2 regions of the Psychrobacillus syltrankelensis genome follow, and region 1 is predicted to be linked to the other one. Evidence: a T-box and tRNA genes for the amino acid it is inferred to sense, from the RefSeq annotation. Region 1 holds a T-box; the other holds one or more tRNA genes.
What was found. The T-box of region 1 lies ahead of ACTSKG_RS01360 (valine--tRNA ligase). A T-box ahead of a tRNA ligase gene usually reads a tRNA of that ligase, here a tRNA-Val.
Positions count from the first base shown of each region.

Region 1 (4,657 bases):
ACCGTATAACGATTTAGAAAGCGTTCGCCATGTATTCGAAAACTTCGGTGATGATTTAGCAGCAGTAATTGTAGAACCAGTTGCAGGAAACATGGGAGTTGTTCCTCCAGTGGAAGGATTCTTAGAGGGACTTCGAGAATTGACGAAACAATATGGAACTATTTTAATTTTTGATGAAGTAATGACAGGATTCCGTGTTGGTTATAATAGTGCACAAGGATATTTTGCTATTACACCAGATTTAACTTGCCTCGGAAAAGTAATTGGTGGTGGTTTACCAGTTGGGGCTTTCGGTGGTAAACGTGAAATTATGGAAATGATTGCACCAAGTGGCCCTGTCTATCAAGCGGGAACACTTTCCGGTAATCCACTTGCAATGACCGCAGGATATGAAACACTGACACGTTTAACGGAAGATTCGTATAAGCATTTTATTAAACTTGGTGATTTACTGGAGAAAGGTTTCCGTGAAGCAGCAACTAAATATAATATCCCACACACTGTAAATCGTGCTGGTTCAATGATTGGATTTTTCCTCACAAATGAGGATGTAATTAATTTCGATACTGCTAAAACATCTGATTTAGAACTGTTTGCTAAATATTTCCGTTTAATGGCCGAAGAAGGAGTTTATTTACCTCCTTCTCAATTTGAAGGATTGTTCTTATCAAGTGCTCATACTGAAGAGCATATTGAAAAAACTGTTCAAGCTTTTCATACTGTCTTCGAAAAACTTTCAAAAAAATAAAGAAGGAAAAGTCTCGTATTAATTTATGAGGCTTTTTCATATTCTAAGAAGTTCTAACATAAGTTGTCCTATATGAAGGAGGATGACAAATGGAAGTGAAAGTATGGGATGTAAAAGAACAGTTTCTTTTTCCGAAAAGCTTTGGTGTACCAAAAGAAGTTAAAAAGGTAGAAGTTACCCCACAATATGAGCATAAAGTAACGGCGGACACGATTCAAATAATGGGGATCTATCATATCACATGTCATGTCGAATTCGAAGAAGGAGAACATGCACATCATGCTACAAGTGAGTTTACCCAAATTGAGGATTTAGATGTACAGGGTGAAGTAGGTTATTTTGAATATGCTGTGCCGATGAGTGTGGATATCGCAAAAGATAAAGTAAAAACTGGCAGTTCTCCAACTTTGAATGTTAAACATGTTAATACAAATACAACCGAGCATGCGTCTATTGAAATAGCTTGGTTAGTACGTTGTGAATATGAAGCTCCAGTAGAAAAGAAAATGGAAGTAGTGCAAGAACTAGAGAAAGAAGTAAAAAAAGAAGCTGAACATAAAGTACAACATGAAGTAACGCAGGAATTAAAACAAGAAGAAAAACAAGAAGTTAACCAAGAAATTAAACAAGAAGTTAAACAAACCATTCCGAAAGAAACAGAACATGTAGAAAGCTCATACGTTGTGGAATCGGAGCTTCAATTTATTTTTAATCTAGATGATGGAATGTCAAAATTAACGTTTCCATCAAATAATGTTTCTATAAAACAAAAAACAGAGCAATAACAAAAAAGCAAGTATTACGAAATCCCAACTCGTTGGAATGATTAATACACGTATTGTTTGAAACCCACAAATTGGAGCAATAATTCCTTTGCAGTAAAAACGTGTTATTCGTAACCACACTGGGAGTAATAAAGGGTTATATCCTCTTCTCATCGTACATTCTCCTTTCACGTGAATTAACTTGACGACATAACATAAGATTAGGTACAATATGAACAACTAAATAGTGATGCAAAGATTGGGAAGAGTAAAATGAATTGGTTATCGAAAGAAAGGAAACAATTTGCTGAAATGTTTCTGTTAATCACCGTTTGAAGGTAGCCCAGGAGCAACTTTTGTGAACGATTAGTAGCAAAAGTCGGTTTGAAGCCGTTATCTAATTGAGAGCGTGATGTGATATTTGCATCTGCGAATAAAGGTGGTACCGCGAACAAACTCCTTCGTCCTTTAGTGACGACAGGAGTTTTTTTATATTCTTTTTTAGGAGGAACAAACTATGACAAATGAGACAACAATGCCCACAAAGTACGATCCCCAATCGATCGAAAAAGGTCGATATGAGTGGTGGCTCAAAGGAAAATTCTTTGAAGCTCATCCTGAAAGTGAAAAAGAACCGTATACAATCGTAATTCCCCCACCAAATGTAACCGGGAAATTACATTTAGGTCACGCTTGGGATACTACATTACAAGATATTCTAATACGTATGAAGCGTATGCAAGGATTTGATGCACTTTGGTTACCGGGAATGGACCATGCTGGAATTGCTACACAAGCAAAGGTAGAAGAAAAACTGCGCTCAGAAAATATTACACGTTACGATTTAGGGCGTGAAAAATTTGTAGAAGAAACTTGGAAATGGAAAGAAGAGTATGCTGGGCATATTCGCGAGCAGTGGTCAAAACTTGGTCTTGGCTTAGACTATTCACGTGAACGTTTTACATTAGACGAAGGACTTTCAAATGCTGTTAAAGAAGTGTTTGTAAATCTGTATAACAAAGGGCTAATCTACCGCGGTGAATATATTATTAACTGGGATCCTGCAACCAAAACGGCTATTTCTGATATCGAAGTTATCCATAAAGATGTACAGGGTGCATTCTATCATATGCAGTACCCACTTGCAGATGGTACTGGTTCTATCAATATTGCAACTACTCGACCAGAAACAATGCTTGGAGATACAGCAGTTGCTGTTCATCCAGAAGATGAGCGTTACAAACACCTAATTGGTAAAATGGTTAAACTTCCGATTGTTGACCGTGAAATTCCAATTGTTGCGGATGACTATGTGGATATGGATTTTGGTAGTGGAGCAGTAAAAATTACTCCTGCCCATGATCCGAATGACTTTGAAATTGGGAACCGCCATAATTTACAACGTATTTTAGTAATGAATGAAGACGGTACAATGAATAAAAATGCTGCAGGCTACGAAGGAATGGATCGTTTTGCTTGCCGTAAACAAATCGTTAAAGATTTACAGGACGCTGGTGTTTTATTCAAAATTGAAGAACATCTTCATTCTGTAGGGCATTCCGAGCGTAGTGGAGCAGTAGTAGAACCATATCTTTCTACGCAATGGTTTGTAAAAATGCAGCCACTTGCCAATGAAGCAATTAAATTACAACAAACAGAAGGTAAAGTAAATTTTGTACCTGAACGATTTGAAAAAACTTATTTACAATGGATGGAAAATATTCATGACTGGTGTATTTCTCGTCAACTATGGTGGGGACACCGAATTCCTGCTTGGTACCATAATGAAACTGGAGAAGTGTATGTTGGACATGAAGCGCCAGCGGATGCTGAGAATTGGAAGCAGGATAATGATGTATTAGATACATGGTTCTCTTCTGCATTATGGCCTTTCTCTACACTCGGTTGGCCAGATGCTAATAATGAAGAATTTAAAAAGTACTATCCAACAAATACTCTTGTAACTGGTTATGATATTATATTCTTTTGGGTTTCTCGTATGATTTTCCAAGGTATCGAATTTACTGGGACACGACCATTTGAGGATGTTCTGATTCATGGGTTAGTAAGGGCAGAAGATGGTCGAAAGATGTCGAAATCACTTGGAAATGGTATTGATCCAATGGAAGTGATAGATAAATATGGTGCTGACTCACTTCGTTATTTCTTGAGTACTGGTTCTTCTCCAGGGCAAGATTTACGTTTTTCTACAGAAAAAGTAGAAGCAGTTTGGAATTTTGCCAATAAAATTTGGAATGCGTCTCGTTTTGCATTAATGAATATGGATGGCTTAAAATTTGAAGAAATTAATTTAGATGGTAAAAAGTCCGTTGCAGATGCTTGGATTTTAACCCGATTGAATGAAACAATAGACCAAGTTACGAGACTATCCGAAAAATATGAATTTGGTGAAGTGGGTCGAGCGCTATATAACTTCATTTGGGATGATATTTGTGATTGGTATATTGAGATGTCGAAACTTCCTTTAAATGGCGATGATGAAGAAGCGAAGAAAATGACTCGATCAGTTCTTGCCTATGTATTAGACAATACTATGCGCTTGTTACATCCATTTATGCCTTTCATTACGGAAGAGATTTGGCAGAACCTTCCACATGAAGGGGAGTCTATTACATTAGCAGCTTGGCCGACTGTAAATGAGGCGCTTTCCAATAAAGAAGATGCTGCGAGCATGAAGTTATTGGAGGAAATAATCCGTTCCGTTCGTAATATTAGAGCAGAAGTACAAACACCAATGAGTAAAAAAGTACCGTTGTATATTTCAGCTAAGGATACTCAAACTTTAACAGTACTAGAGGCAAATGCGAAGTATCTAGAGCGCTTCTGCAATCCTGAACCACTTGTGATTGGCCAAGGAATTGTGGCGCCAGAGCAGTCTATGTCAGCAGTTGTTTCAGGGGCAGAATTATTCTTACCACTACAAGGACTTATTGACATTGATGCTGAGAAAGCGCGCTTAGAAAAAGAATTAGAAAAATGGGCAAAAGAAGTGAAGTTAGTTCAAGGGAAATTATCGAATGAACGATTTGTTTCTAAAGCACCAGAAGCAGTAGTAGCCGAAGAACGTGCAAAAGAGCAAGATTATTTAGAGAAACACGCCGCAGTAATGAAACGTTTAGAAGAA
Region 1 is NZ_CM144227.1:272,527-277,183, forward strand. It holds gene hemL (glutamate-1-semialdehyde 2,1-aminomutase) at 1-748, shown strand, start outside; gene ACTSKG_RS01355 (hypothetical protein) at 838-1,533, shown strand; T-box leader at 1,759-1,984, shown strand; gene ACTSKG_RS01360 (valine--tRNA ligase) at 2,030-4,657, shown strand, end outside.

Region 2 (4,657 bases), 1.4 Mb from region 1:
ACAGGTAGTCGAGGAGAGAATCCTAAGGTGAGCGAGAGAACTCTCGTTAAGGAACTCGGCAAAATGACCCCGTAACTTCGGGAGAAGGGGTGCTCTTTTGGGTGTATAGCCTAGAAGAGCCGCAGTGAATAGGCCCAGGCGACTGTTTAGCAAAAACACAGGTCTCTGCAAAACCGTAAGGTGAAGTATAGGGGCTGACGCCTGCCCGGTGCTGGAAGGTTAAGAGGAGTGCTTAGCGCAAGCGAAGGTGCGAATTGAAGCCCCAGTAAACGGCGGCCGTAACTATAACGGTCCTAAGGTAGCGAAATTCCTTGTCGGGTAAGTTCCGACCCGCACGAAAGGCGTAACGATCTGGGCACTGTCTCAACGAGAGACTCGGTGAAATTATAGTACCTGTGAAGATGCAGGTTACCCGCGACAGGACGGAAAGACCCCGTGGAGCTTTACTATAGCTTGATATTGAATTTTGGTGCAACTTGTACAGGATAGGCAGGAGCCTTAGAGCCCGGAGCGCCAGCTTCGGAGGAGGCGTCGGTGGGATACTGCCCTGGTTGTATTGAAATTCTAACCCATACCCGTAACCCGGGTAGGAGACAGTGTCAGGCGGGTAGTTTGACTGGGGCGGTCGCCTCCTAAAGTGTAACGGAGGCGCCCAAAGGTTCCCTCAGAATGGTTGGAAATCATTCGAAGAGTGTAAAGGCAGAAGGGAGCTTGACTGCGAGACCTACAAGTCGAGCAGGGTCGAAAGACGGGCTTAGTGATCCGGTGGTTCCGCATGGAAGGGCCATCGCTCAACGGATAAAAGCTACCCCGGGGATAACAGGCTTATCTCCCCCAAGAGTCCACATCGACGGGGAGGTTTGGCACCTCGATGTCGGCTCATCGCATCCTGGGGCTGTAGTCGGTCCCAAGGGTTGGGCTGTTCGCCCATTAAAGCGGTACGCGAGCTGGGTTCAGAACGTCGTGAGACAGTTCGGTCCCTATCCGTCGTGGGCGTAGGAAATTTGAGAGGAGCTGTCCTTAGTACGAGAGGACCGGGATGGACACACCGCTGGTGTACCAGTTGTTCTGCCAAGAGCATCGCTGGGTAGCTATGTGTGGACGGGATAAGTGCTGAAAGCATCTAAGCACGAAGCCCCCCTCAAGATGAGATTTCCCATTACGCAAGTAAGTAAGATCCCTCAAAGACGATGAGGTAGATAGGTTCGGGGTGGAAGCGTGGCGACACGTGCAGCTGACGAATACTAATCGATCGAGGACTTAACCAAATATGAATTTGAATTCATCAATGTCTTTTATCCAGTTTTGAGTGAACAAGCGCTCTAGTAAGAGGGTTTCAAGACACGAGTAATTCGAGGAAACGATTGAGAGAGGAAAGGAGCGTACTCAAGTACGTGACTGACCGAACGAATGAAGTTGACGAAGAAGTACGATGTGTATTGAAAGCCGTACAGTCTAGTGATGATGGCGAAGAGGTCACACCCGTTCCCATACCGAACACGGAAGTTAAGCTCTTCAGCGCCGATGGTAGTTGGGGGTTTCCCCCTGTGAGAGTAGGACGTCGCTAGGCACTATAAAAAGTCGTTACCGAGTAATCGGTAACGGCTTTTTTTGATGCATGCAATTATCTTGTTTTTAAATCGGATATTATATAACGACTAATTTTTTCTGCATAACAGCTTTTTTATTGAGAGTTTGATTGGTCTCATTCTGCCGCTTTCTAACTGCTTAGGGGTAAAGGATTTTCCGTATTGGAACTACTCTATCTAAATTCTCGCTGTTTCATGCCAATGATCTAACATCGTTTATTGCCTAGGAAATGATTTAAAGCTACCAGTTTTATATCTCTGTAGTTAAAGTTCGAAAATCTTCTATAAAATTTTAGAGAAATTGTTAAAATAAACTTGAAATAAAAAAAAGAGTTGTTATAATTATATTTGTACTTTAATTAAACATATCGTTCCGAAGTAGCTCAGTGGTAGAGCAATCGGCTGTTAACCGATTGGTCGTAGGTTCGAGTCCTACCTTCGGAGCCATTTTTTTGTCTTCGCTTCCATAGCTCAGCAGGTAGAGTGCTTCCATGGTAAGGAAGAGGTCACCGGTTCAAATCCGGTTGGAAGCTTACATATTAAGTAGGGGCAATCAAAAAAGAACTACTTGTCTTAGTATGGTAAATATGTTATTATTATATTTGTCCGGTTTTACAGGAGAAGAAAGCGAAAGAAGTTGACGCAGAAATGCGCCGCTTATTGTTATAACCCAGGAGGATTAGCTCAGCTGGGAGAGCATCTGCCTTACAAGCAGAGGGTCGGCGGTTCGAGCCCGTCATCCTCCACCATTTATTTTCATACTTAGCTTTGGAGGGGTAGTGAAGTGGCTAAACACGACGGACTGTAAATCCGTTCCTTAGGGTTCGGCGGTTCGAATCCGCCCCCCTCCACCATTTTATTGGGGTATAGCCAAGCGGTAAGGCAACGGATTTTGATTCCGTCATGCCCTGGTTCGAATCCAGGTACCCCAGCCATATCGTACATAAATATAAAACTTATTAAGGGGCCTTAGCTCAGCTGGGAGAGCGCCTGCCTTGCACGCAGGAGGTCAGCGGTTCGATCCCGCTAGGCTCCATAAAATATATAATGAATAAGAGGGTATTCCAATTCGATTGGAATACCCTTTTTTCGTTGGAACTTACTTTTCCCATACACGCTCGATTGAACAAATGTTATTGGTGAACTGCAATAAAAACACATCGGGGTTTCTTAACGATTTCCATTGCTCAAATCCAAAATTACTATCGTAATAATTCAATAGTAAAGACATGATATTTCCGTGTGTCACGATTATAGTATTTTCCAATTCAGTAGTTAAGATATCATTTATTACTTCTAATATACGTTCTTGTGCTTCAACACTTGATTCTCCTCCTATTAGTTTTAACTCCATATTGTTAAATGTCTCATTCAATTTATCGAGCCAATCTGGCATCGACAAGGAGCTTAGTACACGTTCTGCTAGTCGATCATCGATTTGAACGTCTATACTTTTGCTCTTTGCAAAAGGTTCAATAGTTTCTAGGGCACGTAAAAAAGGACTAGATATAATACGGTCAACTTTCATGTTTCTTAAGAATTCATTAAGCAGAATAGCTTGGATATATCCTTTCTTAGTAAGGGATGCATTGGATTCTTGTCCTTCCGCTTGGCAATGTCTAATTAGATATATTTGTTTCTTCATCTCTTTTCCACCTTTACTAAAAATATTATTAGCCAAAATAATATTGGGAAATCTTTTTTATAAATTCTTTTTCTAGTTCCCCCAATGATTCTAGTAAAAGAAAAGTCTTTACTTCGGGAAGTGGAAACAAATCAAAAGGTATACTCATTACACGCCCTTCTAAAAGTTCCCTTTTCACAATGGACTTTGGCAGAAATGATGTACCGAGACCTTCTTGAATGAAACGTTTTACTATATAGGCTTGCGTTACCTTCATCGTTTTCAAATTCAACACTTTCTTGCGGATTTGTAGAAGAAGGGGATCCCAAACGACTGGATGATGATGAGTAAATAAGTAATTGTCTTTTAAGTAGTCCTCTGCATCTAAAAATGGTCCTGATTCATCATCATAAGCATCAGTAGGAACAATAAATATAAGTGGATCTTTATAAAGTTCGATAGATTGAATACTTTTTCTTGTAGCATCTATAGCTGAAATGCCAATGTTAACTTCTCCACTACACACTAAATCTTCGATGGAACTAGATTCTGCTACTCGTATGGACACTTCAAGATATGGATGATTGTTCATGAAGGAACGCAAAATATAAGGTAAAATGGTTTCGGCCATTAAAGGAGATATAGCAATATTCCATTTGTGAGTATATCCTTCTGTAAAAGCATGGAGACGATTCACACTTACCTCAAAACCTTTAGTAAGTTGTTTAGCTTCTATATAAAACATTTTACCAGCTTCGGTTAAGTGCACTCGTTTATTAGTTCGTTCAAAGAGAGAAACTCCAAGATATTCTTCCAATAATTTTATATGGACAGTAACACTTGGCTGTGACATTAACAGTATTTCAGATGCTTTTCTAAAATTATTAGTTTCGGCAGCCGCTATAAAGGTTTTCAACCATTGATATTCCATTAAGATTCTCCTTTATTAATTAATAATATTAATCAACATAATAGACTTTATTTAATTTTAATAATTATATATCTTTCATATAATAAGGAAAAGGAAGGGGAATTAATATGTTTCAAAAAGGATTAAAAGGCATTGTTGCGGTGCAAACAAAAATTAGTTTAGTAGACGGAGAAAATGGAGTACTAAGATATCGGGGTACCGACGTAAAGGAGTTAATACCAGTTTATTCATTCGAACAAGTAGCATATTTTTTGTTCTACGACAAGCTACCAACAGAAGAAGAGCTTCTTCAGTTTAATAAAAAGCTAAAAGAAGGAAGAGTACTCCCTTTACATGTTCAAAATATAATAGATGCACTTCCGATGACAGTCTCTATTATGGATGTAATGAGAACAGCAATCTCAGCTTTTGCTACTACTGAATTTTTGCAAATGAATATGATGGAGCAGGCAATTGTTCTAACAGGTGCTCTTCCAGTCGTTGTAGCAAGGCACTATAGAAAGAAACTGGGCT
Region 2 is NZ_CM144227.1:2,787,537-2,792,193, forward strand. It holds rRNA gene ACTSKG_RS13540 (23S ribosomal RNA) at 1-1,268, shown strand, start outside; rRNA gene rrf (5S ribosomal RNA) at 1,455-1,570, shown strand; tRNA gene ACTSKG_RS13550 (tRNA-Asn) at 1,962-2,036, shown strand; tRNA gene ACTSKG_RS13555 (tRNA-Thr) at 2,050-2,122, shown strand; tRNA gene ACTSKG_RS13560 (tRNA-Val) at 2,263-2,338, shown strand; tRNA gene ACTSKG_RS13565 (tRNA-Tyr) at 2,360-2,443, shown strand; tRNA gene ACTSKG_RS13570 (tRNA-Gln) at 2,450-2,524, shown strand; tRNA gene ACTSKG_RS13575 (tRNA-Ala) at 2,553-2,625, shown strand; gene ACTSKG_RS13580 (histidine phosphatase family protein) at 2,689-3,234, opposite strand; gene ACTSKG_RS13585 (LysR family transcriptional regulator) at 3,263-4,144, opposite strand; gene ACTSKG_RS13590 (citrate/2-methylcitrate synthase) at 4,252-4,657, shown strand, end outside.
Region 2: it has a tRNA-Val gene. The T-box ahead of ACTSKG_RS01360 (valine--tRNA ligase) is inferred to sense a tRNA for this amino acid. The anticodon was not compared.